Regions from separate parts of the Paenibacillus sp. V4I7 genome, predicted to be linked through region 4. Evidence: riboswitches for the same ligand, from Rfam matches in the RefSeq annotation. Region 4 holds a riboswitch; each other region holds the start of a gene.
What was found. A riboswitch is a leader RNA that binds a small molecule or an ion and turns the genes downstream of it on or off. The one in region 4 is predicted to bind cyclic di-GMP.
Positions count from the first base shown of each region.

Region 1 (7,765 bases), 3.8 Mb from region 4:
CCGACACGAACCGGATCTCGTCCCAGTCAGCGGCGGCGCGCAGCATCGCCGCCACAGCCTCCGCCTGCCGAATGCCCACCTCGAACCCGACCACAGTCGGGATTCGCGGCAGCTGCGGCAGCTGTGAGATCATCCGGCGGTACAGGTCGAGTCCCTCGACACCGCCGAATAAAGCCGTGTGCGGCTCAAACAGCCGCACCTCCGGCTGAAGCGCCGGCAGGTCGCCATCAGGGATATACGGTGGGTTAGACACCAGTATATCCGGCGCGATCCGGCGCGCAATAAAGGGCTCGAGAAGGTCCCCCTCGAGCCACTCCACCCGCGCAGCCACGCCGTGGCGCTGCGCATTCACGCGAGCCATCTCCAGCGCTGCCGCGGAGATATCGCTGGCCGCCACGCGCCACGCAGGGCGCGCGTGTGCAACCGTCACCGGGATCGCTCCGCTCCCGGTGCCCACATCCGCAAGCAGCGGAGCGCCTTGCGGGAACAAACGTGAGCCCTCGTGGAGCAAAGCTTCCACGAGCAGCTCCGTCTCCGGGCGCGGAATCAGCACGGCCGGGCTAACCGCAAAAGGAAGGCCGAAGAAATCCTGCTCGCCGATAATATACTGCACCGGCTCACCCGCGGCCTTCCGCTCTACTAGCTGGCGCCATGTTTCCGCCAGCTCAACAGGAAACTGTTCCGGAAAACGGAACAGCAGCTCCGTCCGACTGCAGCTGAGCAAGTGCTGCAGCAGTAGTTCCACACAGGAAGCAGCCTCGGCTACACCGAGCTTCCCTAAAAAAGAAGAAGCCTCTACAAAGGCTTCTCTTAAACTCTTAGCAGCTGTCGACATCACATTGCCTGCTCCCCGTTATCCAAAGCATCGGACTGCGCTGCAATCGTGAGCGCCGAAACGATCTCTGCCATGTCACCATTAAGCACAGTTTCTAAGCGATGCAAAGTCAAACCAATACGGTGATCGGTAATCCGGCTTTGCGGGAAGTTATACGTACGAATCCGCTCGGAACGGTCACCCGTACCAACCTTGCTTTTACGCTCGCCCGCATATTTCGCTTCCTCTTCCTCACGCATTTTATCGGAAATACGTGTACGAAGCACGCGCAGTGCTGACTCTTTATTCGAGTTTTGCGATTTACCATCCTGACAAGTCGCAACGATTCCCGTAGGTACGTGCGTTACTCGCACAGCAGATTTCGTCGTATTAACCGACTGACCGCCCGCTCCACTTGAACAGAACGTATCCACGCGAATATCCGCATCATGGATGACAATCTCAACATCTTCCGCTTCCGGCATAACCACTACCGTCGACGTTGAGGTATGAATACGTCCGCCTGATTCCGTTACAGGAATACGTTGTACACGGTGCGCTCCACTCTCATACTTCAACTTACTATAAGCACCTTTACCGGTAATCATGAAAATAATCTCTTTAAACCCGCCCAAATCGTTCACAGAAGCATCGAGAATCTCCGTTCTCCATCCTTGTGCGTCCGCATAGCGTGTATACATGCGATACAAATCACCCGCGAACAAAGCAGCTTCGTCGCCGCCTGCCGCACCGCGAATTTCGACGATTACGTTCTTATCATCATTAGGGTCTTTAGGCATCATGAGCATTCTAAGTTGTTCTTCCAACTTGGCCGATTGCTCGCTAAGCTCTTCAATCTCCATTTTGACCATTTCACGCATTTCATCGTCCAGCTTTTCGCCCTGCATTACTTTAGCATCAGCCAACTGTTCGCTTACACTCTTATATTCATTATAAGCATCATATGCTTCTTGAAGATCGGATTGCTCCTTAGAGTATTCTCTAAGCTTCTTTGTATCACTAGTTACATCTGGGTCACACAGCAACTCACTTAATTTCTCATAGCGGTCCACAATGGACTGAAGTCGATCCAACATATAGGATCACTCCTTTCTTTACTTTTTTTTGTTTGATTACACATTAAATCTGAAATGCATAACGTCCCCATCATTCACTACATACTCTTTACCTTCGAGACGCACTTGGCCTTTCTCTTTCGCACCATTCATCGACCCTGCAGCTGCCAAATCATTATAAGAGACGACTTCAGCACGAATAAAACCACGTTCGAAATCGGTATGAATAACACCAGCCGCTTGAGGAGCTTTCGTTCCCTTGCGGATTGTCCATGCTCTTACTTCCTGTACCCCAGCTGTGAAATACGTGTACAAGCCAAGTTTTCTATAAGCTGCTTTAATCAATCTATTCAAGCCGGACTCTTGAAGTCCCAACTCTTCGAGGAACATCGCTTTTTCTTCTTCTTCCAACTCGGCGATTTCGGATTCAACCTTCGCACTGATCGATACCACTTCGTTGTTTTCGCTCTCAGCAAATTCTTTCACAATTTTAACAAAAGGATTTTCGTCTGCTGTTGCTACTTCATCTTCACTCACGTTTGCCGCATAAAGCACGGGTTTCATGGTCAATAAATGAAGATCGCGCACGAGAAGTTTCTCATCTTCGCTGAGATCCAAACTGCGTGCCGGTTTATCTGCATAAAGCGCTTCTTTAATACGCTCCAAACACTCCACTTCAGCAACAACCTTTTTGTCGCCGCCCTTGAGGTTTTTGCGCGAACGCTCAATCTTCTTCTCTACCGACTCAATATCTGCCAAAATTAATTCAAGGTTAATCGTTTCGATATCCCCGATCGGATCCACTTTACCGGAAACGTGGGTAATATTATCATCTTCAAAACAACGAACAACATGTACAATGGCATCCACTTCACGAATGTGTGCCAAAAATTTATTTCCAAGCCCTTCACCTTTGCTCGCGCCCTTTACCAAACCGGCAATATCAACGAATTCAAAGGCTGTCGGGACAATGCTCTTAGGCACAACGATCTCTACCAGCTTCTGCAATCTCTCGTCTGGTACTTCAACTACCCCAACATTCGGATCGATCGTACAAAACGGATAATTCGCAGATTCTGCCCCCGCCTGTGTAATTGCATTAAACAATGTCGATTTTCCTACGTTCGGTAGACCGACGATACCTGCTTTCAAAGCCATTGTAGTTACAACTCCTTAATTTTCGAAAATCATCCTTCTTATTATATAGCACTTGGAACGCAAAAAAAAGCCTGAAGGCTATTGATTCGCCGCAGACTTTTTTTCCGTTGCTCTTTTAAATTGCGCTTCCCGCTTCTGTACGAAGTAAGTTTCGATCTGATTCGTAAGGATAAAACCCCTTAAGGCATTGGTTTTCTCCTGTGGAATGTCGATATAACTTGCCCCGTAGTAGAAACCATTTTCAACCTTTTCTTTTCTTACAATTTCCATCGAACAAGGCATCGTAAAGCCCAAATCCAGTTCAACTTCGAGCTGTGAATGCTTTTGAACGATCTTATCAATCATAGAATTATCATTCATGGTAAATCCTAAGCCATTAATGGATATATTTTTAATTGAAATGCCAAGTGGATTTTCAAATTGATGTTTATTTCTTTTATTCATATCCTGAAGTCCGAATAAGAGACCTGTATGTTTCACATCCACACGTGGAAACTCCCGTTTTTCTGCGAATTTTTTACGATTTTCTGGTGGATTAATGACAATGACGGAGCCGAATTCTTTGGCAACAACGGTTGTATTCATCACAAACAAGCCGGATTTGGTATAAACCGTCATTTTCGCTTTATCCCCAAGTTGAAAGACATCGTATTCCGGTAATTCCACCTCAATAATGTCTCCAAGTGCATAGGTTAGTACGCCAGTGGCTACGAAATCGTCCTTTCCCAACATAGCCTTACTATCGATTAGAACATCAGCGTCATATCCCTCCTTGCTTCCGTAATATTTCATAACGTTATACCCGTTGGCCATTATAATTAATACCTCTCCTTTTACTCAAGTTATTCCCTATATAAAAATAAACTGCCCCTTTATGTAGGAGCAGCCTATTACCTTAATCAAGAAAGCATCGATTTTCGGTAACCAGGCTGCCATAGTTCCAAAGAACCGTAGACCCTCAGCTTTGCGTCCTTGCTTTTCAACAAGTTTGCCATTTTCGAACCTTGCTATTTATTTCTACCTATTCTCGCTCTATATGGTCTAAAAGACCTACTAATATCTATCATTATACCTAGCACAGTTGCTATTATCAACAAAATTCCTTGCATAGCTGTTCTTTTTGTTGTATGTAATGTAGAAAGATTAAATATCCACAGCTTTTCAAGTTATCCACAAACCTATCCACAGGTTGTTAACAACGGAATGAATGTTCGATTGTTATGCACATGTGGATAAAAATATATTAGCGAGGTGTCCCCCTGTGGATGAACATATCCCCTGGATGAAAGAAGCGATTCAAGAGGCTCTCAAAGCCGAAGCCATCCTAGAAGTACCGATTGGAGCGGTCGTGGTCCATCAAGGTCAAATCATTGGCCGAGGCTACAATTTGCGTGAAACAACCCTAGATCCTCTCGCTCATGCCGAAATGATCGCCATTAAACAAGCGAGCGAACATCTGCAAGCCTGGCGGCTTTTGGATTGCCAGCTCTACGTCACCCTAGAGCCTTGTCCGATGTGTGCGGGTGCGATTGTCCAATCGCGGATTCCTCAGGTTATCTACGGAACCATTGATCCGAAGGCTGGCTGCGCCGGAACGCTCATGAATTTGCTGCAGGAGGACCGGTTCAATCACCGTGTCGATGTCGTTAGTGGCGTCTTGCAAGAAGAGTGTTCGACGATGCTGACCCAATTTTTCCGTAAATTACGCGGTAAAGCTTAGAAGTTCCTGCATCTAATTCTGCGTCGCCGCTGCCAACTCAGCCAGTTTATTTATCGTACGCAAAATGACGGAAGGTGAAACACCTACGGCTTTGCTGATCTTCTGCTCGATACGCTGGCGCAGCGGTTCCTCCTCCTCCTACGACACAAACAAGACATTACCGGTTTGCAAATACGTTTGCACCTGAGCAAGTCCCGCTGCATCCAGTGTCTTTTTCAATCCGCCATCTTGATTTTGTTCTTTCCTCTACGTTAATAATTAAAGGAAATTAAATTTAATCCCTAACCTATTCTTCATTCAAATGAACATTCCTTGTCCCAAAGAAAAACCACCCTATTCAAAAGGTTGCGCCACGAAAGGCTTCGTGCTATCATAATTCTTACCTTGCGCCCGTAGCTCAGCAGGATAGAGCAACAGTTTCCTAAACTGTAGGCCGGATGTTCGAATCATCTCGGGCGCGTATACTTTCAAAAATCAAAGAAAACGCCAGGTAACGGTTATTAGCCGCTGACCTGGCGTTTATTGTTTTTTAGAAAATACACTGCCTTTAAATTGGATCTATTGTTAGGGGCAATGATTACTTTTTAAAGCTGCATTCATACTTTCTTTAAATTTGTTGATATATTGCTCAAACCCTTTGGAGTCCGAACTGCCGTTTCCGTTGTATGACTCTGCTGCATCTTGCATCTGTTTTGCGTAATTGGTCATAATTTCCCGACAAATAGGTCCTGAAACAGGTAATGTAGAAGTTGGTGTTGGTGTAGGGACCACTGGTAGCTTATTGGGAGTCGACATGTCTGTTGTATCGTTTATCTGCTGGAATCTCCACTTTTTTATATAATCAAACTCTGGTGTTTTGTTCTTGAGAAATTCCTCCGCATCCGTTCGATTTATTGCAATAAAACTCATGACTCTATTATTATGTATGGTACTTACAATCAGCATATCAGCGGGTGAATTGGCAACAAATCTAGATAGAAAGATGATATTATCGTTATTTTTATTTGAATCATTGGATAGTTCTAGATCTATTTTCATATATGGACCATGCTCATTGTAAATAAGTTGAACATTCTTGGCACTATGTTCTTTGGCTTTCGTGTTAAATGACTGAATGCTATTGGCGTAGTCTTTTGTAGGATTAGGGAAAGTAAGGTCAACGTTATATTTCTCAGAATCCCACGTTACAGAGGCACCGGTTTGTTTCAATAGATAAAGTGGCACTAGGGTACGACCATCACGTAAAGTAGCTGGCACATCTTCTACATGAAGCTCTTTTCCTCCAAACAAAACGTTAACGATTGGATCACCATTAAACTCACCGTGAATACTTGAAGCATTTACTACGCCAGCAAAGCAAAGAAACAAAAGAACGGTTGCAATCATTTTCTTTTTTGTCATATACATTAATCCCCTTTTTTTTATATCTACTAGTCGGTACAAACGGTCAGTCAACAGCTGCTTTCAATTTACAAGACGCACCTGTTTCCATCAATCATCCATTTTTGTTAGAGAAATCATGAGGCACGGTAAGGAATATCCAGCCGATTTCCGCTCGTTGTCTTATTTTGCAAACATCCAGTCATAGCCTTGCCGCAATCGATGTTCTATAATAAACGATAGATTTGTTAGTCCTCATTTCAAACCAAGAATTAATTCGAAAGGAGCTTCCACTTCGATGACAAGCATCAAAGCTCCATCCTCCTATCGCATTCCGCTCTTCTGTATCGTCACACTTCTCTTCTGGATGTCGATGTATACGAGCGTTCCCATTATGGCGCCTTACGTAGAATTCCTTGGCGGGAACCACCAGTTGGCCGGATGGATTGTCGGTATGTACGGGATCTCCCAAATGCTGCTGCGAATTCCCGTAGGTATCATGTCAGACCGATTTCATAAGAGGAGGCTATTTATTACCTTTGGCCTGCTATTTACGGCTATAACCGGTTTAGGACTATGGATCACTCATGATTTCACATGGATCCTTATTCTCCGAGCACTGGCAGGCGCAGCCGCGGCAACCTGGGTTGATTTTACCGTATTATTTACGAGTTACTATAAGCATGAAGATTCAACGAAAGCGATCGGAACGATCTCCTTCTTCAATTCACTTGGGCAGGTTCTAGGAATTCTTGCGGCTGGATGGGCGGCAGATTCCTTCGGCTGGGAGGCTGTCTTCATTTTGGGAGCTGTGCTAGGCTTGATGGGTATGATTGGATCACTTTTCCTTGTAGAAAAAGTTGAGCTCGATGCGCCTAAAATTACGATGCGCGGTATCGGTGACGTTGCGACTGACCGTACGCTGCTGTTCGTGTCCTTACTCGCTATCTTGTCGCAAGTCCTCATATTCGCAACGGTTTTCGGATTTACGCCCGTTTATGCAATCGAACTTGGTGCTGATAAATTCTCCTTGTCGATGCTCTCGTTATTTGCCAACATACCGGTAGCGCTAGCTTCCTTATTTGGCGGGCGGCGATGGGCTGTCCGGTACGGGGAAAAGCGCATGATTGTATGGGGTTTTATTCTTATGGGGATATTTACGTTTACGATTCCTTTTACGCATCACCTTTGGGTGCTGATGGTTACACAGGCTTTTGCAGGCTTTGGTCGCGGACTTTCTTTTACGGTACTCATGGGGATGAGTATTAAACATATGCCAGCGGATAAGCGGGCGACGGCAATGGGGTTTTTCCAAGCCATTTATGGACTCGGCATGTTCATTGGTCCCGTTCTTATGGGCATAATCGGAGATTGGTTCTCTCTGGATCAGGGATTTATTGTGCTGGGTGTACTTGGCGTATTGAGCGCACTTCTGTCTCATTGGTTCGTACGAAGTGCGCCTCCTAAACATCAAGTCAAACCTAGCAGTTCTACTGCAGCACTTTAACATGGGGAACGGATCTTGAAGATTCGTTCTTTTTCTTTTTGAAAGCGTGCAGGGGTACTGAAGGTAACCTTCGTCTATTCATGCGGAGAGGAGGAGAAGCATATTCAGGA
Region 1 covers NZ_JAUSZD010000002.1:7,205,661-7,213,425, forward strand. The annotation lists gene prmC (peptide chain release factor N(5)-glutamine methyltransferase) at 1-835, opposite strand, end outside; gene prfA (peptide chain release factor 1) at 835-1,911, opposite strand; gene ychF (redox-regulated ATPase YchF) at 1,948-3,048, opposite strand; gene QFZ80_RS33720 (PilZ domain-containing protein) at 3,127-3,861, opposite strand; cyclic di-GMP riboswitch class I at 3,965-4,051, opposite strand; gene tadA (tRNA adenosine(34) deaminase TadA) at 4,331-4,768, shown strand; gene QFZ80_RS39230 (DUF1697 domain-containing protein) at 4,907-4,987, opposite strand; tRNA gene QFZ80_RS33730 (tRNA-Arg) at 5,155-5,228, shown strand; gene QFZ80_RS33735 (stalk domain-containing protein) at 5,333-6,169, opposite strand; gene QFZ80_RS33740 (MFS transporter) at 6,447-7,655, shown strand.
Region 1: it holds a riboswitch for cyclic di-GMP, as region 4 does, so the genes downstream of both, QFZ80_RS33720 (PilZ domain-containing protein) here and QFZ80_RS17045 (C40 family peptidase) in region 4, are expected to answer to the same signal.

Region 2 (7,765 bases), 2.9 Mb from region 4:
TTAAATACGCTGATTTCACGTCGCTGGATGAGCTGCTCTGCAATCTTGTACACCGATTTTGCAACGTCCGATTTACTATTCTTCAAGACAACCGGTATGCCGTCATTCATCGACTGACATACCAGTTCGAACTCATTGGGCACGTAGAAAGGCATTTCCTCATTCAGCAACTCCGGTACGTCGGAGACTTTAATCACACTCTCCATGGTGGACCGATTCACGACAAGCTTCATTTTATCCCGCAGTCCAAGCAGTATAAGAGTTTCCATCATCAGCTTGGTGCTTTTTATTGCTGTCATCTCAAGGGTTGTAACCATTAATACGGAGTCCGCTCTCTCGATTACTTGCAATGTTTTTCCTGAAAACCCGGAAAGTGTATCTACAATGACATAATCATATTGTGAAAGCAGTAAATCACACACCTTGTCCAGATTGTCTGGAGTTACAAGGTCTGCATATTCGGGACGATCCGGCGAGGCCAGCACCTTCACCCCACTGTTATGCTTAATCAGGTAGCTCGCCAACGTGTGCTTATCCATGGTATCGATACTGTCCATTACATCTTTAATGGTGAACGTAGGATGGAGATCCATGGCTAAACATACATCACCGAATTGAAAATCCGCATCTAGGATGCAGATTTGAATGTTGTTGCTCTTCGAGTAGTTCTTGGATAAGGCGACAGCAAGATTAACAGCCAGCGCTGTCCTTCCTATGCCGCCCTTCGCGCTGCAGATGGCAATCATTTCTCCCCGCTTACTCCGTACTTGCTCTACAACAGTTTGTTCTTCATCGGACATGAGAGTTGCCTCCTTCCATTCATTGGTATTTAACGTTAAATATTATTTCTTCTCAGCTGCAGGAACGACTCTTGAATATAAAGCTAAGCCAATTTTAAAACGATCAGCTGCGTTAACAAGTCTCGGTACATCTTCCGGCTTTACTTCTACGGTTACAGTGGCATATTCCGCATAGGGGTGTTCCTTGTCTGTTTCGACCATCCGTCTGCCGACTGCAAGGACATGTACATTACTGAGCAGTACCGTGGATGCCTCAAGCTGCTTATCCATTCCTTCCTTCGGAGGAATCGTAACTAGAACATCCACATAATCATCCGGCTCGATCAAATTCGAGACCGATTGCACAATATTAACGCCTACCGAAACAGCACGATATCCGTTCTGTACTTTCTTCGCTACGATAGCGGCTTCATCTTTACTTGCTTTAACACGATGACTGAGAAGAATTTCTCCTGTCTCAATGGAAGCGTCTGCGAATTTGCCTTCTGCTTCTTTTATTGACTTCATCGACTGAGGATGTAGACCCAGGGAGGGAACCATCTTCACTTCAAGCATACCGGATTGGATTTGTTGATTTCTCTGAATCTGCTGCTTAGCGACAACAACTTCGACCATGTTCTCGCTTACTGTCGTCGTTTGGTTGTACTGCTTCATATAGTTAAAGAAAAGAAAGGTTGTTACTAGTCCCATTATGAGTGCCGCAATAAAAATGATTTTTGATCTCATGGTTGTCATGCCACCTACTCAGTTAGTTTAATAACATATGCACCGCGGTCTACTGCCCCTGGTTTAACAAATCCTATGCCGGGTCTTTGGATAAATACGCCTATGACTTCTTTCGTGTTATAATCCATGGGTTCGCTTAGATAGAAGTAGGCGAATCCGGTAATTTCAATCTTTTTGATTTGTCCACCCGTATAGTTATGTGGCTTATACACCGGGACAAGCAGAATACGCGGGTCATCGAGGTGACTCATATCACCAGGTGTGTAAGGGCTCCTATTTATTCTTGCCTGTACAGCATCACGTGTCCCTCCGGCTTTATTCCCTGTTTCCGTATCGATCACATCACCGACTGAGACCATTCCTTTATAACCATTAGTCAGATTTATCTCGTAGGTATCGGAGCCGCCTTTAGTTCCCAGTGTAATGATACCGAAGTTACCGGTCGTGGCCTCCGCTTCGTCAACTTTAAGGCGATAGGTTTGACCATAATGCAGCTGTACGGATTCATCGATGCCAATCGGCGCCGCTCCAGTAGCAGCCCCCATGGCCTCAATCTTCGCCGTTGCTTTCACGCTGATTGACACCTTATCAAATCCAATCACTTTGGCCAGAGGCACATCCACAACTTTCTTCAGAACGGCGGTTGTCCTGTCTTTCATGGTGACAGATAAATCGATTAAACTTGCCGTTTCTCCATGGATGCTTAGAATTTGATTCGCAACATCGCGAACATTATTCTCCGTCGTGGTCAGTTCTTGTGCACCTGACAGAACGGCCGTATTCGCCATCTTCTGGAGGTGCATTTTGACGACATATACCTTACCTCCTTCTATTACGACCGCCGTCATACCCAATAATGCAGTCAATACGAATGCCGCCAGTACGGCGACATTTCCATCCTGTCGCACCATGAGGCGCTTTAGCTTTTCAATAATCAAACTAAGTTTCATGACTAGCCCCCTATTCCACTCTTATCGTTGAAGCGGCTTTAACGGTCGGAGCCGGAAGCAGCTTAGAAATAATGGGTGTCATATACGTGTATGGGTATTCCAAGGTAACGGTAACATAGTCGCCGGAATGGCGATTGGGCTCTTTTGGCGAGATGTCAACTCTAAGTAAGTTTGAATCGCCAAGATGCACATACTTTTTAGCGAACGTTTCGATTTCTAAATCTGTCCTATCAAATCCGCCTAACCTCACCGTTTCTTGTGCAACGTTGTTCATGTTCATATAGGCATACATCAATCGGCCGAAATCGAAGATACCGCATACCAGCAATAAAAAAATAGGAAGAATAACGGCAAACTCCGTCAGCGACTGCCCTCCCTCATCTTTGATCATAAAATCCCCCACCCTCTAAGCCAAAGACTTAATACCGCACCTCCTGCAATCGCAACACCATACGGAAATGCTGCCGTAAAGGCGTCATCTTTCATAGCAGAAGATATTTTCATCCCATATCTTAGCAGCACTACCGAGAAAATAACTTGCTTGAGTCTCTCGATAACACCCTTACGTAATAGGAGGAGTGCAAGTGCGATCACACCGCCGATTAATGCCATGTAGACGGAAGCAAGCAGCACGAATGTTACGCCTTTGAATGCGCCGACAAGCCCGAGCAGCTTCACGTCGCCGGCACCCATTCCTCCTAACAGATATGGAATCAAAAGGATACCGAACCCCACAACAAAGCCTAGTACACCATCCACAAAACCAGGAAAGCCGTCAGATGCGCTTAGCAGCATGAAACCGATTACAGTGCCTGGTAAAGTGACTGCATTGTAAATCTTGCGTGACTTCAGATCGGTGAATACGCAGATGGCGAGAATGATAATGAGCAAACTGTCAACTACAACCATACCTGCCTCCCAAGAATGTTTTTATAAAAAGGGTCTACGTTCCGTAAAACGTAAGACCCTCTTCATTGGAGCGTTAATATAAAAGACAACCGCTGTTATTATGGAGTACCATTAGTCGCATTTGCTACATCTTGGTTGACTCTGTTGAAGAGTGTGAGAATATTACCCTTCAGTGCAAACAAAACACCAACTACACCAACCGCGATAACCCCAAGAACCAGACCATACTCTGTCATCCCTTGACCCTGTTCTTCAACCAAAAGATTTTTGATTTTGCTCACCTTAATCATTTCACTCCTTTTTTAATCGAGAAGTCCTACTGTTCTGGCTGATTGCTCGATGACGCGAACACTTTTATCGTAGAGGCTGTAAACCTCCAACTTTATACCAAATAAGATACTAACTACACCCACCGCAATAACGCCAAGTACCAAGCCGTACTCTGTCATACCTTGGCCTTGCTCATTTGTATACAAGTCTACTAATTTAGCTGTCATCATATAGTTCCCTTCCATACAAGAAGGCTGATTTTATTAAGTGCGAGTAGCTGCATTCGAGACATCATTGTTCACTCTGTTGAAGAGTGTAAGAATATTCCCTTTTAATGCAAACAGAATGCCAACTACACCCACCGCAATTACACCCAGAACCAATCCGTACTCTGTCATCCCTTGTCCTTGCTCTTCTGTTAAAAGACCTTTGATTTTGTTTTTCATTTTAATTTCCTCCTCGGTTTTTAAATAAATTGGACCGTTTGACCGACGGTCGTTCGGGTAAGGCCGATACTGCCTGCGGGAAGTTCCACCACTGAAGTCGTTCCTTTGAATACAGCGCCAACGCGTCCCGGCTTCAACTGCTCTTCTACGCCTACGACACGATGCTGTTTATCCAGATAAACCACATCAATCGCGTATTGCATGAAAAAGGTATGTACCGATCTACACGGTTCGATGTGAAGGCATAACCCGCTGGAAAGTCGCTTTGTAAAGAGCAACCCACGTAGTCTGCGACCAAAGGTTTTGGCCTCCATCACCTGCTGGGCTATCGTTTCGCCCGTATTCGTATTCACCAGCCTCAAACAGTCTTGACCCCCTTATGCCAAATAAAAACCCCACCTTTCCCGAAAGGTGGGGTTGCTGCTGTATATGCACAGCAAAACAAACGCCCTTCCTCTTTCGGCAGCTGGCTGGCTTGACACGTTTTGTCGTGCGTTAGCCCCTATAGCTTTGCGTCGCCGGTTTTCACCGGTTTTGCCTTTGTCGAGATTCCAGATGCGATGTTCCGCTTGGAATTCGTTGTGATGCTTTCATCATAGAATTCGACTTGATTTTTAGGTATCCACCAAAAAGCCCAATTTTCTAACAATTTAGATAACTCATTTTCATGCCAAAAGACACCTTCTCTTATAGTTCTCCTACTATTTATTGTGGGTATAAAGTGATAACGCTATTCCATCATTTAGGAGAAAACCCCTTGTTTTATGTCATTCCCATAAATTCATAGGCTTTGAAAGGCAGGATTTTTTTTAGGCTGGACCTACATCCGAACCAAAAAAAAATGCTGAAAATTAGGAAAATAGTACGACTAGTGCAAGGAAGGAATTTAAATAAACTTACAGAATGTTATTATTCATGTCGAATTATATGGTTAGACGAATCCTGTAATCCAAGTGAATGATAAAAGGCAAACCCGCGCGAAAGCCGGGGACGCAAAGCCACGGTTCTAACCCATCGAGATACGATGGCATGAAAGCCGGGCCGCTCTAGCAGCTTGGTTTTTTATTTTTCATTAAATAGATACGTTCAGTAAGGAGGAGCACATGCGCATTGGCGAACTTCTAGTCATGAATGGCGTTATTACGGAGGAGCAGCTCGATCAGGCGCTTAAGGAACAGACGCGTCACCCAAAAAAGCTCGGGGGGATACTGACCGAATTTGGGTTTATCACCGAGCGTCAGCTCGTCGAGGCGCTGGAGTTCCAACTAGGCGTACCTGTCGTAAATCTCAACGAAACGATATTTGATCTTCCTACAGTCCAGCTCATAGATGAATCGATTGCCAGGAAGTATCATCTCGTTCCAATCAGCTGCGCCGGAGGTAAACTCAAGGTGGCCATGATCGACCCTTTAAATAAAGAGGCGATTAAAGCTATTCAAATGGCGACGGGTATGAGTGTTCAACCGTTTATAGCCATGCGAATCGAAATGGAAGAAGCCATCAACCGATATTATGGTGTCGATACAACCGTAGAAACGTTGAATGAAATCATTCAAGCCGGCGTATATCAACAAGCAAGTGGCATTCATATCGAACCGCATGAAGACGGGCTTATAGTCAAATACCGAATTGACAGTTCGCTCAAAAATAAGAAAACGCTTTCTAAACACATGCATGAAACGTTGTTCAAACGCATCAAACTTCTAGCCAATCTAAATGCCTCTGAAGAGCGGCTGCCACAAAACGGCCGTTTTCAGATTAAGGTTGACCACAAGCAGTTGGATATACGCGTATCCACCCTGCCAAGTGTTAACGGCGAAAGCCTATTTCTTCGCTTGACAGATAATTCTGAACCTCAACTAGCCATTTCCGAGCTTGAGTTCAGTGAAACCAATTTGCAAAAATTCGAAAAAGCGCTTGGACTGCCAAGCGGCATGATCTTGATTTGCGGGCCGGAAGGCAGCAGGAAAACTTCCATGTTATATTCGATCCTCACTCGACTGACAAACGAAAACCATAGAATCATAACCATCGAAGATCCAATAGAGCTCAGAATGCCGGGAATTACACAGGTGGAGGTGAACGAACAGCTCGGCCTGACTTTTGCTCATGTGCTTCGGTCGGTATTGCGTCAGGATCCGAACGTCGTCATGGTCAGTGATATCCATGATGCGGAAACGATTGAAATGGCAATAAGGACGACCCTCACCGGCCGTATTGTGCTCGGTGCCATATATGGCAGCAGTGCAGTCAAGACTATAAGCCGGCTGATGGACATGAATAAAGACTCGCACCTGCTCAGCGCTTCGCTTTCCTGCATTGTGGCTCAGCGTTGGGTAAGGCGAATATGCCGTCAATGCGCTCAATCCTTGCCCGCTACCGAAGATGAAATCAAGCTATTTGAAGCTCATGCAGTTCTGCATTCGGATGATCAGAAGAACGGAAAAGGAATTATCGGCAATTTCCGAACCTTGGTATCCACCCAGATCAGCGGCAAATTAACCGTGACTCGAGGGACTGGCTGCAGAGTATGCAACGATACCGGTTATCGAGGTGTGGTTGCCCTACAGGAGGTGCTGCTTATTGACGGAAAGCTGCGCGAGCTCATTACTGGGCAACGTCCGATCCAGGAAATCGAAAACCATTTAGTGCAAATCGGCTACAAAACGATATTGTACGATGGGCTACTCAAAGTTCGTGAAGGCATCACTACCGTCGAAGAAGTGTTAAAAACGATCGATTGACAGCAATCCAATTCTAAGGGGGAACTAGGATGTCTTACCGATTTCTTATTGTTGATGATACCCAATTCATGCGCAAAATGGCTGCCGATTGCTTAAAGCAGAATGGTTATGAAGTGGTTGGAGAAGCGACTAACGGTAGAGAAGCTATTAAGCTGTATGAAGAACTGATTCCGGATATCGTCCTGATGGATCTAACGATGCCTGAAATGAATGGCATCGATGCCATTAAGGAAATTCTTAAGCTCGATCGCGACGCCGTCGTGTTGATCTGCTCGGCCAGCAATCAGCAGGATTTGATTTTCGATGCGCTTGAAGCCGGGGCTAAAGGTTACTTAATGAAACCTTTCAACCCCGTCCGTTTAATTGAAATGATCCAAACTCATGCAGAACCCCATCTCGGCGTTGCACCTTCGGCTAGCAAGGAAGACCTTACGGCACATTCAGAGGATCAAACTCCTATCGAATTCGAGGATAAGCCAAGTGTGATCGAACACGAACATCCCGTAGAAAAATGTGAAGACAATCAGGCTGAAGCTGTCGTGGCGGGCATTGAGCCTGCCGCGTTGCTCGAACTGCTCGAGGATTCGCATCCAGCGACGATAGAACAGGAAGCTGCTGCAGAACTAATAGCAGCGTCAATCGAGATTCCAGACCTTACCGAGAATGAGAACACAAATCATAGGATAAGGGGAAATGAGAAAATGAAAAGCTTTGTTAGCAGCTATAATTGCAGTTGGCAGGAAGACATTCAGGGGAATACAGCGAATTTCAACGTCGTTTGTACGGAAAGTGAGAACAAAATTATCATTGAGATGTCCAACCAAAATAACGAAAAACAGGTCATCCCCTTTACACTCGACGGTTTCCACCAGTTGACTGACTGGTTGGAAGGACATATGGGAAACCGAATGATATCGAAG
Region 2 covers NZ_JAUSZD010000002.1:6,375,638-6,383,402, forward strand. The annotation lists gene QFZ80_RS29965 (CpaE/TadZ family protein) at 1-800, opposite strand, end outside; gene cpaB (Flp pilus assembly protein CpaB) at 843-1,526, opposite strand; gene QFZ80_RS29975 (pilus assembly protein TadG-related protein) at 1,541-2,476, opposite strand; gene QFZ80_RS29980 (TadE family protein) at 2,487-2,867, opposite strand; gene QFZ80_RS29985 (A24 family peptidase) at 2,864-3,385, opposite strand; gene QFZ80_RS29990 (Flp family type IVb pilin) at 3,484-3,666, opposite strand; gene QFZ80_RS29995 (Flp family type IVb pilin) at 3,688-3,885, opposite strand; gene QFZ80_RS30000 (Flp family type IVb pilin) at 3,919-4,101, opposite strand; gene QFZ80_RS30005 (DUF192 domain-containing protein) at 4,122-4,454, opposite strand; cyclic di-GMP riboswitch class I at 4,560-4,650, opposite strand; cyclic di-GMP riboswitch class I at 5,058-5,150, shown strand; gene QFZ80_RS30010 (GspE/PulE family protein) at 5,205-6,845, shown strand; partial or broken gene QFZ80_RS30015 (response regulator) at 6,875-7,222, shown strand.
Region 2: it holds a riboswitch for cyclic di-GMP, as region 4 does, so the genes downstream of both, QFZ80_RS30010 (GspE/PulE family protein) here and QFZ80_RS17045 (C40 family peptidase) in region 4, are expected to answer to the same signal.

Region 3 (7,765 bases), 4.1 Mb from region 4:
TAATTTAAGAAACCAGCTTTGTTATAGGCAGGATGAAAATACGTTTCCAGCACCATGTTTTCGCTCATTGTAAAATCGAGTACGAGTCCGTGCTTGTGCCGATCCTCAGGAATATGCGACAATCCAGCCTCAGAGATTTCTCTCGGCGTATGGTTAGTAATATCGCTTCCCATCAGCAGCACACGACCGCTATCAATGGAACGCAACCCGGTTAATGCCTCGATTAATTCACTCTGCCCGTTGCCATCAACGCCGGCGATCCCCAGGATTTCTCCGGCTTTCACCTCAAAGTTAAGCCCCTTCAGAGCAGGCAAACCCTGCTGGTTACGCGCAACTAGTTCTTTCACCTGAAGTACGGGTTCTCCAAGCTTCACTTCCTGCTTGTTCACTTTGAAGGAAACGTCGCGCCCGACCATCTTCTCCGCCAGAATCTGTGGATTCGTCTCCGAAATTTCCAACGAATCAATCACTTTGCCCCGACGAATGATCGTCACGGTATCGGCAATCTCCATAATTTCTTTCAGCTTATGTGTAATGAGAATGATGGATTTGCCCTCTTTCACAAGATTGCGCATAATCACCATCAATTCACTAATCTCTTGCGGCGTTAGTACTGCTGTAGGCTCATCAAAAATAAGAATATCGGCGCCGCGATACAGCGTTTTCAATATTTCCACACGCTGCTGCATACCGACGGAGATATCTTCAATTCTCGCTTTTGGATCCACACGCAAACCATATTGCTCCGATAACTTGCGTACTTTGTCTTGCGCTGTTTTGTAATCAATTTTGGACCCTTTTTTGGGCTCCATACCCAAAATGATGTTTTCTGTCACGGTAAATGGTTGAACCAGCTTGAAATGCTGATGCACCATACCAATGCCAAGCTCGATAGCACGATTCGGGCTATCGATAAATACTTCCTTGCCTTGCACTTTAATATTGCCTTCATCCGGCTGATAAAGTCCGAACACAATGTTCATTAGTGTTGATTTACCCGCACCATTTTCGCCAAGCAAGGCATGAATTTCACCCTTCATCAGCTTTAAGCTAATGGCATCATTCGCCACTATTCCTGGAAACCGCTTCGTAATGTTGCTAAGTTCAACAACAGGGACTACTTCATTCATCAGATCACCCTAAGGATCAATTTTTTTAATTACCTCTAAAACTAAAGAACAAGGCTAGTTATTATAACTAGCCTTGTTTGAACAGAAGTACACATATCGTTCGTAACCGCTACGACTTTTATACCTGCATTAAGGTTTTTCAGGAACTTTGATTTCGCCGCTAATAATTTTTGCTTTGAACTCGTCAACTTTTTTCAAGATTTCAGGTGTTACGTTTTTCTTGGAAGTTTCAGGAAGGCCTACGCCATCGTCTTTAAGACCAAGTGTAACGACTTTACCACCTTGGAATTTGTTGTCAATAACATCTTTGGATACACGAGCAACCGCTGTGTCAACACGTTTCAACATGGAAGTCAGTGTTACTTCATCACCGAACTCAAGGGATTGATCTTTATCTACGCCGATAACCCAAACTTTTTTACCGTTTTTCGCACGGTCTTTTGCTTCGTTGAACACACCATTACCTGTGGAACCAGCTGCGTGGAAAATGACATCAGCGCCATCGTTGTAGATGGTTGCTGCTGCTGCTTTACCAAGGTCAGGCTTATCGAAAGCGCCTGTATAGTTAATTTGTACTTTGGCATTTGGATTAACCGCTTTAACACCAGCTACGAAACCAGCTTCAAAACGTTTGATAACCGGGATGTCGATACCCCCAACAAAACCGATTTTGTTCGATTTAGTTGTTAGACCTGCAACCACACCAACAAGGTAAGAACCTTCTTGCTCTGAGAACGTTACGGACTCAACGTTTGGAGCTTCAACAACATTATCAATGATCGCTAATTTAGCATTTGGGTTTTGTGTTGCTACTGTTTTAAGTGCATCACCCATCAAGAAGCCGATACCCCAAGTCAGGTTGTAACCGTCTTTAACGAATTGGTTTAAGTTAGGTGTATAATCCGCATCGCCTTTAGATTCAAGGTTTTTCACTTTCGCTCCTGTTTGTTTCTCAAGAGCCTTCAAGCCTTCCCATGCGCTTTGGTTAAAAGATTTATCGTTGACGCCACCAATATCGGTAACCATTCCGATTTTGAAGTCTTTACCGCTGGTGTTGCTTGGCGCCGCTGAAGCTGTTGCCGCTGCAGTAGTAGCCGGAGTTGCTGAAGCCGCCGGTTTCGTTTCTTCTTTTTTGGCACAGCCGGAAAGAGCTAATGCAGAAACCGTTACAGCCATAAGAGCTGTTGAAAGCATTTTCTTCATGATTATTACCCCCATAAGATCATTTAATTTAAAACCATGAAATCTCACATTGTAGGTTGACCACAATTAGTTAAATTATGTAAGACTGCCTATAGATGAGTGTATCATTTTGAAACCTATGAGAAAAGCGATACACCAGCAAAATAACATAATTCGTTATGTCATACAAGTTGACATGGTCTTTTTGTAAGCCCCTACAATATAGGTTCCAAGCCCCAATTATTTATTATACTACCACTGGTTAATAAAATCTAGATTACCCTTTGTTAATTTTATCGTTCATAAGTCGCAGGAATTGTTCGGGTCCTAAAGGGCTGCTAAACAGCACTCCTTGCACTTCCGTACACTGCAAAAGTCTTAAGTGCTCCAGCTGTTCCTCTGTTTCGACACCTTTTGCAATTAAATTTAGACCTAGACGGTGAGCCATACGAATAATGGCAGCAGCCAGCAGCTGATTCTCATCGTCGTCTACCAAATCCCGGATCAATGTGCTATCCAATTTAACGCTATCGAGCGGCATACCTTCGAGCCCGCTTCGTGTAAATAAACCTGTACACAAGTCATCCATAACGATACGTACACCGAACTTCTTCAGCATAATCAATTTCTCGCTAGCCTCTTGTACATTGGAAGATGTGATACTTTCCGTAAGGTCCAGTTCCACCAACATCGGATCTATACCTGTCTCTTTCAAAACAACGGCAATTTCCTCAATAAAATGCTCATCTTTAAACTGTGAAGCCGTTACGGCTAGGGTCATTCTCAGCGGTGCGTAGCCCTCATCCTGCCAGATTCTCATCTGTCTGCATGCCGTTCGTACAGCCCATTTCCCGATGGGTAACATGAACCCCATTTCCTCGGCCGCTTTCTTCCAATCCATACTGGATGCGAGGAGGGCGTCTCCCTTGCTCCAATGAATGATCGCTTCCATTCCGATTAATTTCCGGTTTGTTATTTCATATTGAGGCTGATATAGGATTTCAAACCGATTGTTGTCTAAGGCCGATCGAAGCTCTTTCTCCATGTGAGCTTTGCTCTTCACCATGGCATCGATGTCAGAAGCATAGAATTGGAACTGGTTATGTCCTCTGTTTTTGGCCGTATACATCGCTTCATCTGCATACGCCATGAGCTGCTCAGGCAGCATACCGTCTAACGGATACAATGCTATCCCAATACTAGCTGTTATGGTTACAGGCATTCCATCTAGGATAAAAGGCTCTTCCAGAGCCATTTGAATTCGGGAAGCTACAACTCTTGCATCTTCAGGCTTTGCAAAAGATTCTAGTAAAATAGTAAACTCGTCGCCACCTTGTCGGTACACCGTATCCGACCCCCGCAGGCAGCTCAGCAAACGTTCTGCTGCAAGGCGAATTAAACGATCACCATAAGCATGACCTAATGAATCGTTGACATCCTTGAATCGGTCCATGTCCAAGAACATAACAGCCGCCAGCTGTTCATTGCGTTGCGCATGCAGGAGTGCCCGCTCCAGTCGGTCATTAAACAATCGGCGATTGGGTAATCCTGTCAATGTATCGTGATACGCCAGAAAGGCTAGTTGTTTGCTCTTTTCTTCCTGCTCTCTACTAGTAAGAAGCAGTTGCCCTACACTCTTCGCAAAAAATAGACAGATTAGTGCTTGAACAAGCATACTAATGAAAACGTAAGGCGAAAAGGAGAAAGAAGAAGCAGCAAGTAGATTAATGGTCAACAAAAAGAAGCCCAGCACGCCCAGATAGACCAACGTTTGCGCTTTCATATGCTGTATCCACTTAGAAAGTATGCCTTTCATTCTTGAACCTCCTTATCTGATATGAGAAAAAAGGCTATTCCGAATCGGAATAGCCGTAGGTGTACCTGTCTAGGTAAACTGCAACCTGTCGGCAGCCCAGCCATCATTGTTGCAAAGGCAACCTTAGACCTGCAGCTTTGCGTCCTTACCTTTCGATAAGTTTGCCTTTACGATATTAAGGGAATTCATGGGACTAATTAACTATATCATATCCATTCCGCATTTGGCTAATTTTCCTTAAATAAGCAAATTAAAGAGCTTGGGATCCTTATTTATTTCTATATAGCCATAATCCTTCTGGGATAGGCGCTCAATAAGCCCCTCATAATCATCTTTATTTTTGAGCTCAATGCCGACCAGCGCCGGAGCATCGTCCCTGTTATTTTTTTTCGTATACTCAAATCGGGTAATGTCGTCTGTGGGTCCTAAGACTTCTTCTAGAAATTCGCGCAATGCCCCAGCACGCTGCGGAAAATTAAGAATAAAGTAGTGCTTCAAGCCTTCATACACGAGTGATCTTTCTTTAATCTGCTGCATACGGTCAATGTCATTGTTGCCGCCGCTGATGATGCAGACTACATTCTTACCGCGAATCTGCTCCCGATAGGTATCAAGTGCTGAAACCGGGAGTGCGCCAGCGGGCTCAATGACAATCGCGTTATTGTTGTAAAGCTCCAGAATGGTTGTACATTCCTTGCCGGAAGGAACAATTACGATATCCTCCAGCTTTTCTTTGCAAATGTCAAAGGTAAGCTCGCCGACCTGCTTTACAGCTGCGCCGTCTACAAACTTCTCAATCGTAGATAAGGTCACGACCTTCCCCTGCTTGAGCGCTTCCGTCATACTTGCCGCGCCTTCTGGCTCAACACCGATAATACGTGTACGTGGAGAAACACTATCCACATACGTCGCAACTCCCGCTGCAAGGCCACCACCACCAATTGTTGCGAAGATGAAATCAGGAGATTCGGGCATTTGATTCAAAATCTCGAGGCCAACTGTGCCTTGCCCGGCAATCGTACGGACATCATCGAAGGGGTGTATGAACACCTTATTCTCTTGAGCACAGTAGGCTTTGGCATGGTTAGACGAATCATCGAATGAATCACCTGTGAGAATAACTTCAACAAAAGATCCGCCAAATAGCTTAACTTGGGAAATCTTTTGTCTAGGCGTTGTCGTTGGCATGAAGATTTTTCCTTCAATACCAAGCTGTTTACAGGAATAAGCCACACCCTGCGCATGATTGCCGGCGCTCGCACACACGACACCCGCTTCGCGTTCCTCCGGTGTTAAACTTTGGATCACGTTATACGCTCCGCGAATTTTGAAAGAACGAACAATTTGCATATCTTCACGTTTAAGATAAACGTTGCATTCATACAAGTTAGAGAGCAGCTCATTGCGTTGCAAAGGCGATGGTTCGATCACCCTGCTGAGCACATGATTGGCCCTAATAATATCTTCCAAACCTACTTTACTGGAAACAACCATTTTCTCTTACTTCCTTTCTCCACATTGTGCTATTAAAGTTTTAAAGATTATTGTAGCACAACTCTGCCCGCCTGTACGAAAATAATATTGGTATAGCTTTATCCTATGTTTCACTTCATGCCCAGCAGGGTATTACATAGCAATACAACTTCAAAGGAGTGATTCAAATGTCGACGCAGCCTCGCAATATCGATATCGAAGAACGCCATGTGGAGAAAAAATCGGATTCCAGTTTAGTTGCTTCTACTTTCATCAAATATGCGGCTTACATCGTCATCATCTTCGGTGTTCTGTATTTCCTAGTTCGTTATGTATTTCCAATGTTCTAAGCTAGGACGTAAGTTGTGTTGTGTCCTCATCAATGAGGGTACGATCACATCTGGAGCTAGCACAACCACAAGAAGCCTCAAACCCACTAACAAGTGGATTAGAGGCTTCTTGTATTTGTTAGGAGAGGTGTTTGCCAACTCCCCTCAACCACTTATTTAGTAATAGTAACGAGGCTGCTCCTGCAGCTCAGACCGTCTTTGCAAGAAACGGTAGAAGGCACTGGCCGCCTGTGCTTTCGTCACTTCTTGTTGAGGTATAAATTGTCCATCGTTCAGAGACATAATATTCAGCCCCACCACAATAGCTGCATCACCAACATTCTTAAGCTTAGCAGCATCTGCGAAATTGCCATTGAAGATCCCATCGAACTTCGTCAAGCTCTTGTAGCCAAGCGCCTTCACGATTAACTGTGCCATTTCTTCCCGATTCATCGCAGCTTCTGGATTAAATTCAGCACCTACATCTAGCAAACCGCGATCAACCGCATTTTCGACATACGCAAAATAAGGAGAAGATTTGCTCACATCGGCAAAAGATGCCTTCCGTTCTGCCCCGTAATAAATACCACCGTTACCGCCATTCATGGCAATAACGAGCATTTTGACTAACTCGCCACGTTGAATGGTTTGATCCGGATTCACTTTGCCATCCTTCACATCCAGCGCTTGATAATCGAGCATAAGCTGAAGCTCATTTTTAGCCCAGTGATTGTCAATGTCGCTTACTGTCACTTTATCCAAAGAAATCACTTCACCCGTTTCACTATTCCGCCATTGACCGTTTTGCGCATCCAAGAGGAAAGGTTCACGGTTGAATTTGGGAACGAGTGAATAGACAAGCTTGGCATCTAGTTTCCCGTCTGCCTTCAGATCCATGGATTGTGGGACATCCCCAGCTGCCATCATCACTCTGTATTTCTCCAGTGGAATTCCACCGGTGAACCCGCTGCCTTCCACCACATAATTTAACTTGATGTCAAACTGTGCAAGCCAAAGATCCTTGGCTTTATCAATGGCCAGCACCTGCGGCTTTTGCTGTGGATATGGCAGATTGCTGATGGAGAAGTGATACCCAACAAGTTGGCCGGTCACACGATCGATGCTTACCGTTACTTCTTCATTTCCGGCAATTACGCCATCAATTACTCGCTTAAAACTAATATCCCAATTGCGCATATGTTTCAGTTGATCTTCCGAATAATTTTTAGCCGCCTGTACTTGAAGTACCAACTGATCGGTGTAAGAAGGAAGCTGCTTTTTCACAAAATCAACACCTGTTGTTATCGCATCTTCCAGAGCAATTTTACCCTCTATATCTTTATTGTCTTCAGGACCGTAAGGGATGTAGCTGCTAAAATTCGTAATCTCTCCCGTCTTGCTATTCACGCTAGCCCATGCGCCTTTGCCGACGATTTTAACTTTGGAATCCTTCTCAGAGGCTTCATTCCAACTTAAATTCCAGTTCGAACTGGTTTCCCCTGTTTCAGGGTTGGTCGATTCATTATAGGATGCTTCTTGGAGTTTATAGTCGGAGGATAGATTGAAAACGGTTGTTACCTTCTTCACAGCCTCTTCCTTCGTCAGGTCCAAGGTAGCTGCCGGCTTAGCAGCCAATGGCTTGTCGGTTAACGGCTTATTCCCCTCAGCTCCTTCCATCCCTTTGACTGGGCTCCAGATCTCACCGGTTTCAGCATTCAAAGAGAAGGCGCCCAGCATGTAAGAAATAATGGGCAACTTCTTTCCTTTGGCACCGTAAGGAATCTGATACTGCAAAGACAAATTCGCCTTGTCGCGGAACATTTGGGCAGCTTTAT
Region 3 covers NZ_JAUSZD010000002.1:7,500,490-7,508,254, reverse strand. The annotation lists gene QFZ80_RS35095 (ABC transporter ATP-binding protein) at 1-1,130, opposite strand, end outside; gene QFZ80_RS35090 (BMP family lipoprotein) at 1,260-2,333, opposite strand; gene QFZ80_RS35085 (putative bifunctional diguanylate cyclase/phosphodiesterase) at 2,590-4,128, opposite strand; cyclic di-GMP riboswitch class I at 4,216-4,304, opposite strand; gene ilvA (threonine ammonia-lyase IlvA) at 4,366-5,622, opposite strand; gene QFZ80_RS35075 (hypothetical protein) at 5,790-5,951, shown strand; gene QFZ80_RS35070 (S-layer homology domain-containing protein) at 6,108-7,765, opposite strand, start outside.
Region 3: it holds a riboswitch for cyclic di-GMP, as region 4 does, so the genes downstream of both, QFZ80_RS35085 (putative bifunctional diguanylate cyclase/phosphodiesterase) here and QFZ80_RS17045 (C40 family peptidase) in region 4, are expected to answer to the same signal.

Region 4 (7,765 bases):
TCCCACCAAAAGCGTAGAGTACAAACGTTCGCACATCGTGAGGATGTGCATGCTTTCGTCGGAGAGAAGCCACAGGGCTTCCCGGATACGTTGGATCGTAATAATCCGATTACCGTAGGTCCTTATATGAATGAGCCGGATTATATAAATAACTGCTATCAGCAGTCCATGGCCATGTATAACGCCGAAGGTGTTTATGATCGTATTCGGCAGGAATACGCGGAGTTAACAGGCCGTGATTATCCGATTCTTGAGCTATACCGCATGGAGGACGCGGAAGTCGCCGTGTTCTTGATGAATTCGGCTTCCGAAATCATTAAGGACGTCGTCGATCAACTCCGTGAGAAGGGTATTAAGGCCGGATCGATCGCGCCGAATATCATCCGACCATTCCCGGCAAAGCAGATCGCTGAAGCTTTGCAGCATGTGAAGGCGATCACCGTTGGCGATCGCGCGGATTCCTATGGCGGTCATGGCGGCAATATGGTCAACGAAATTAAAGCGGCGCTGTTCACACACGGGAACAGAGATACGCTTGTCATAAGCCGAATCTACGGCTTAGGTGGCAAGGACTTTTATGCCGAAGACGGGCATAGTTTGTTCCAATTTGCCATTGACGCTGTACAAAGCGGCAAGGTTGAAGTTCCCTTCGATTACTACGGCCACACGCCAGGTGATCCTTCGAAAGCGCCGAAGCGGGTGTTGACGCCGATGAAGTATGAGGATTTGAAGACGGGACTCATCACGGTAACGCCGGATGAGAACTCAGGCAAGCTGAATGTGCGTATTCCGCCACTGCGAGCACTGACGAAGAAACCGAAGCGTATTGCTCCGGGGCATGGCGCTTGTCCAGGTTGCGGTATTTTCTCCGGCTTGGAACTGTTTTTCAAAGGGATTGAAGGCGACATTGTCTCGATCTTCCACACAGGCTGTGCGATGGTTGTAACGACGGGTTATCCGTATTCGGCTCACAAAGCGACCTATATTCATAATCTGTTCCAGAACGGCGCAGCGACCCTCTCAGGAGTTGTGGAGATGTTCTGGGAGCGCAAGCGACGTGGCGAGCTCGACCATTTGGGTTTGAAGGACGATTTCACCTTCGTGATGATCACTGGTGACGGCGGAATGGATATCGGCATGGGACCAGCAATCGGAGCGGCTTTGCGCAATCATAAAATGATTATTCTCGAGTACGATAACGAGGGATACATGAATACGGGTGCGCAGTTGTCTTATTCGACGCCAATGGGTCATCGTACATCGACTTCGAACGTTGGGAAGCACCAAGGTGGTAAAGTGTTCCATCACAAGGATACCGCCCAAATTATGGCCGCTACCCATATTCCGTATGTATTTACGGGGTCGGAAGCGTATCCGCAGGATCTTGTGAAGAAAGCCGCGAAAGCACAATGGTACGCTCAAAATGAGGGATTGGTATATGGAAAAATTCTCATTGCCTGTCCGCTGAACTGGCTGTCGGATGACCAGGAAGGCTCCAATATCGTTGGAGCTGCGGTAGACTCCTGCTTCTTCCCGCTCTATGAAGTGGAACACGGGGTTACATCCATCACATATAACCCGGAGGATAAGAGCAAGAAGATACCACTATCGGATTGGCTCAAGACGATGGGGAAAACGAAGCATATGACGAAGCCTGAATATGAGGGTTCCCTGAAATCATTCGAAACGGAAGTCGAGCGTCGTTGGAATATGTTAAAAGCCAAGCATGAGAATGCTTATTTATAAGTCGTCATCATAAAAAATGAAGGCACATTCACCTCCGTGGTGAACGTGCCTTTTTATCGGAGGAATGAAAATGCCCTATGTGTTGCAGCACAAAATATCGCAGCAGATTTTCACATGCACACTTGTCAATCACTACGGTTTAGCCTATTATGGCGTTAAATTTTGGCCGGATTTAGAAGAGGCTGAGCAGCAGTTTCCTGCTTTTCTGCACAACATAGGGGAAATGGAGCCGGATGCTTGGCAGGTGACTGAGCTCGAGGAAGGGGAAATGAAGCTCTGCAATGTGAAGTTGAAAAATGATCCTAATTTACAAGTGTTTTGGACACATACACGAAAACTGGAAGTCCGTAAACTGGAAAAATAAACCTTAGCGTCAATAGGTACGCAGACACTATGATATCGACAAAGAATCGCAACCTTTCGCCTATATTCGTGAAGAACCCCCTCAAACTATAATAAGATGCGAAAGAAAAAATTAACATCACAACGAAATGGCAAACCGAGCGAAAGCTAGGGACGCAAAGCTTTAGGGGCTCTCGTGCCAAAGGTACAGTGCTAGCCAGCTGCCGAATGCGATAGGACCCATCTACAAGAAGAGGATGACCCAGCTGAGGCAAACGGGTCATCCTTTTTACGATGTAGAGGAGGTGTCAGGTTCAAATAATCCATTTCGCCAGTTCGGTTTTACGTGACTCAAACGCAGCAAGAGCGATATCAACCTATGGAGGTAGAGACGATGAGAAAATGGACGATGGTTATCGGAATGCTTGTTTTAGCGCTTACTTTTGTAGTCCCTGCAGCCATTCAGGCAGAAGAGGGGGTAACAACAAAGGCTCAAATTGTTTCGGGGGTAAGCTTCAGAGATCAAGCTAGTACTTCAAGCAATGTTATACGTTTATTGAAAACAAACGAAATTGTTACCGTCACAGACTATGTAACGACGAATTGGTATAAAATCAAGGATGCGCAGGGCGTAAGCGGCTATGTTTCGACGAATAGCAGATACATAAAAATAACTAGTAATGCGGAAATCATCTATGGCGTAAACTTTCGTACACTTCCAGCAACCGAGCCCGGCTCCAAGATTATTCGAATGCTTAGTAAAGGGGAAGACTTCCTCGTTATAGCAAAAGTCAACGACAGTTGGTATCAAATTCAAGACGCCAATGGAACTAACGGGTATGTAAGCACAAATAGTAAATACATAAGCACGGATTTCTCTGTCATCAAACCCAATCTACCTCTCGCTGAAGAAATTGAAGCTGTTATTGCAGCTGGCCAAGTTTACTTAGGCACACCTTATGAGTTTGGTTCGGTACGCAATGACACCACGACCTTTGATTGCTCGGATTTCATTCAAACGATGTTCTGGGATGCTCTAAGATTCTCCGTACCAAGCGATTCACAGGCACAAGGCAACTATGTTAAATCGTTAGGTCCTGTAATTCAGGAGTGGACAAATTTGAAACGTGGAGATCTGATGTTCTTCAGCAGCTACAAAGGGAGTAGAGAATCAGATTATGATAACGTGAACGTTCTTACAGAGCCGATCACGCATGTTGGACTTTATTTAGGAAATGGGAATATGCTGCATACGTATTCTGTCGAATCCGGCGGAGTTCGCACAGATACGATCGCTGGGAAGCAATGGGAAAATCGATTTTTGTTCGGCGGCAGTGTTTTACGATAAGTGATGGTTCGATCATAGGAGTTTTGCCATATACTATAGATAGGGGCGGATGCAGCTTCAGCATCCGCTTCTTCCTCATTCTAAGAAGAAAGGAAGAACCTTATCTTTGAAACCTTTGACGACGACCCATCCACTGGAATTTCGGAACACAACGGAAAGAGGACTTAACCTAGATACCGTACACGAGCGTATTCTACAATTCATGCGTCACGACCCCGTAGCAACCTACAAATTTATTATTGGTACGGATTGTCAGGTACACACAGGTCATACGAAATTCATTACCGGTGTAGTTATCCAGCGGTTAGGAAAAGGAGCGTGGGCGTGTTATCGTCAAGTCATCGTTCATCGGGCCCTACATTCGATTAAGGAAAAACTTTCGATGGAAACTGCTTTGAGTGAAGAGATTGCCATGTATTTTGATGAGTCTAAGCGACAGGATATGGAAAACATTATTCTTCCACATCTGTATCAAGGTGCTTCCTTCGACATGTTTATTCATATTGATGCTGGTGACGATGAGAATAAAAACAGGACTGCAAAATTCGTCCAAGAAATGGTGCGGAGAGTGGAATCTGTTGGTATGGTTCCTGTTATTAAACCAGATTGTTATGTAGCTTCGGCCTATGCCAATCGGTTTTCGAAGAAGCCGTATCAGCCAATTTATGAGAATCACGAGGTCATCGATGGCATCCTATAAGAGAAATCGAAACCGTTAGTTCGAAGTGGTCACCACGATCATAGGAACTGACGGTTTTGTTTAGTTTAGAAGGTTGTGAAAAGAGGATTCCTCAGCTTCTTAGCGAAATAATGCTTTTACAAGGTTAGAGAGAAAGGGGAGAACAAGATGAGCAAAACATTTATAATCGAAGCCGTTATGCTAGCGGTGCATGGTCAGTTAATGCTGCCTGGGCAGCCTGTTACTTATGTGATACCTTATACCAGCATTCAGGAATTATACGAGCTTCAGACAGGCTCTGAGCCGATCATGTTAGAGGAAGAAGACGATGGTTTCGTGAAGCAAATGATTGGTGAGCTGATTGCTTTCTTCGAGGAATCTTTTAATAAGAAAAAAATTGAAAAAGCGTTAACTGTTCCATGGCGGAAAAGCCCACCTTTGCCAATTAATGAGCATGTCACCTTGATGGTTGTTTTTGCAATTGACAATGAGGAGTATGGGGACAATTTTGACCCGATTGAAACCGAATTAATTCTAACGGCGATCAAAGAACAGGCTGCTTTGTTAACTGACCAGTTAGATTTCATTGAACGTATGGTTCAAGCAGGAATTCCAGTCGAAGCATATGACGTAGAGGATTTTGAATTTGCGGTAGAAGGTGACAATCAGGTTTAGGAAGAGGAGTTGAGGAAGGCAATTATGCGTGTCAAAGATCAAGAGGAGCAATTAACCTCACTACCAACTTACTGGTTTCCAGCTCAAACATGGTCCATGCGTGTTGGCGCGGGAGGTATGAATAATACAACTCGGTTCGTAGACGTGGAAGGTACTTCCTATGTTCTTCGATTGTACGAAACTCATCGTGACATGGACAAAATTATGTTCGAACATAGTGTTCTTTTGGCACTAGACAAAGAAAAAGATAAACTTCCCTTTCGTGTACCTGTGCCAGTGGAGCTCCCAACTGGGGGGACTGTTGTTCGCTTAGATGCAAGCGAAGGCAAATTGGCTGCCTTATTTACGTATACAGATGGCTGTAATCCTACTTGGGGGAGTATGCATCAACTGCTGCAGTTCGGAGAAGCTGTTGGAAAGCTGTCTTCTGCTCTGGCTGCGATTACCATGGAACTTAAACCTGTCTACCCACCTTATTATGAAATTGAACATATCCATCCCCGCTGCACACCAGATGCGATTCAAGAGTTCTGTCTTCATCCATCAGAACCATTCAGGATGCAGCGCGATGAGCTCTCCTATATATTTGGACGATTTGCTGCTTTTTATAAGGCTATTCCTGACCTTAGAAAGCTTCCTCATCAACTCGTTCATGGTGATATCAATGGGTCTAATATGCTGGTTAATGACGAGGGTCAAATTACGGCCGTACTTGATTTTGAGTTCGTAACTCAAGATGTTCGAGTGATGGAGCTAGCGGTCTGTTTATCAGATCTTATCGATCCCACCCTACCGTCAGAAGAATTGCGACGCAATTGTACTGCCTTCTATAAGGGGTATGGCCAATCGATTCATTTGGGAGAGGAAGAAATTGTGTTGCTGCCTCTTCTGATCGAGCTTCGTAGGTTGGATGTATTTATTCATTTTCTAGGAAGATATTTAGATGGTGTGGATGCTCAAGGCGTGCTCGTTGATATTATTCATAACACGTTTGACAAAACGGAGTGGCTGGAATTGAATGGCTCGGAGCTTGTGCTTACTTTGCTCAAATAGCATAAAGATAGGGGTAATCGTACAATCGATACTTCTCTGGTTGGAATACCATATAACACCAATTGAAAAGGTGGTGTTTAGGTATGCCTAAAGGTGTTTATCTGGGCAACAATGTTCTCGCTCCTAACTGTGGTCGTTTCTGTCGTAATGTGTGCAATCGATTATTTGTAGTTGGGCGAAATCAATGTATTGCGGATTGTCTGCGGTGTGGTGGATTACGCGGAAGCGCAAAGTCCACTGTGAAATCAAAAGGAAAAATGGCTCACAAATCAAAACGTAAATGTAACTGCGGTTGTGGCAAATGTAAATAATTTCGAAAAAACTGTCGAAGGAATTCGGCAGTTTTATTTCTGATTGTAGGCAAAATAAAAGCATAACTAACCTAGAGGTAAGTAAGACACGTTTTTTTTAGTTCTTTTTTTGTTGCCTCGGTTAACCTATACTAATACTTAAGAAGCCAGTTTAATGGTGAAACTTTGGTAGATGCTTACGAGATAAGTTATCTACGAAAACATAAGTGGATGCTTACGAAGTAAGTTTTCTACGAAAACTCTGAGGAGGACAAAAATGGTCTATCAAGCAAGCTCAACGCGTTATGCAGAAATGAAATATAATCGTTCAGGTAAATCGGGACTTAAGCTCCCGGCCATATCATTAGGTTTGTGGCACAATTTCGGTGGATTAGATCTCCATGAGAATGGAAGAGCTATGCTGCTTCGCTCTTTTGACTTAGGGATTACCCATTTTGATTTGGCTAATAACTACGGGCCGCCGCCAGGGTCAGCTGAGGAAATGTTTGGTAAGGTGTTAAAAAGCGACTTGGCCGCGTATCGTGATGAGCTGATCATCTCAACCAAAGCGGGTTACCACATGTGGGAAGGTCCTTATGGAGAGTGGGGTTCCAAGAAATATCTAGTATCCAGCTTGGATCAAAGTTTGAAAAGAATGGGATTGGAATATGTAGATATTTTCTATTCACACAGACCGGATCCGAATACGCCATTCGAAGAGACAATGGCTGCCCTGGATTTAATAGTTCGTCAAGGTAAAGCGTTGTACATAGGGCTATCCAATTATACGGCAGAGCAAACGAAAGAAGCAGTAACCATTCTGAAAGGTCTGGGAACACCGCTGCTGATTCATCAACCATCCTACAGCATGCTGAATCGTTGGATTGAGAATGGCCTGCAGGACGTGCTGGATGAGTTTGGTGTAGGCAGCATCGCGTTTTGTCCGCTTGCACAAGGCCTGCTGACGAACAAATACGTGAGTGGGGTGCCAAATGATTCTCGCGCGGGCGGGAAGAGTCAATTCCTGAACACGAAAGATATTACGGAAGAGAAACTTGCACAAATTAATCAACTGAATGAGATAGCGAGCAGTCGTGGCCAAAGCCTGGCGCAAATGTCGCTTGCTTGGGTTCTCCGCGGCGAGCGAGTAACGTCAGCGCTGATTGGTGCAAGTCGTGTGTCTCAAATTGAAGAGAACGTAGCTGCACTCAAAAACCTAGCATTCTCTCCAGAAGAATTGGCTAAAATTGAAGAAATCCTGAAGTAATCTTCAGGATTCCAGCCGTTTATCAATCGCTTCGGACATTGTTTTATCCGTGAGATGCGCATAGATTTGTGTTGTTTCAGGGGAAGCATGGCCGAGCTGCTCTTGTGTTTTGTACAAGTCATTCTGTAAGTAATAATCTGTGGCGAACGAGTGCCGCAGCTTATGAACAGATAGGTAGGGCTTGCCGAAGCGCTTGGCATACTTGATAACGAGTTCTTGGATAGCCCGTTTCGTCATACGTTCGCCCTCTTTTTTGCCATTTGCGATGGCAAGGAAGAGGGCTTTTTCCTTTTTGAGCGGCTTATAGCGAGTTGAGCGGATGTTGATATAGTCCGTTAGAGCTTGAATAGCTTCATTACGGAAGT
Region 4 covers NZ_JAUSZD010000002.1:3,449,762-3,457,526, reverse strand. The annotation lists gene QFZ80_RS17055 (thiamine pyrophosphate-dependent enzyme) at 1-1,746, shown strand, start outside; gene QFZ80_RS17050 (hypothetical protein) at 1,817-2,110, shown strand; cyclic di-GMP riboswitch class I at 2,230-2,317, shown strand; gene QFZ80_RS17045 (C40 family peptidase) at 2,483-3,436, shown strand; gene QFZ80_RS17040 (ribonuclease H-like YkuK family protein) at 3,543-4,136, shown strand; gene QFZ80_RS17035 (ADP-heptose synthase) at 4,284-4,790, shown strand; gene QFZ80_RS17030 (phosphotransferase) at 4,815-5,843, shown strand; gene mgrA (L-glyceraldehyde 3-phosphate reductase) at 6,411-7,400, shown strand; gene xerS (tyrosine recombinase XerS) at 7,404-7,765, opposite strand, start outside.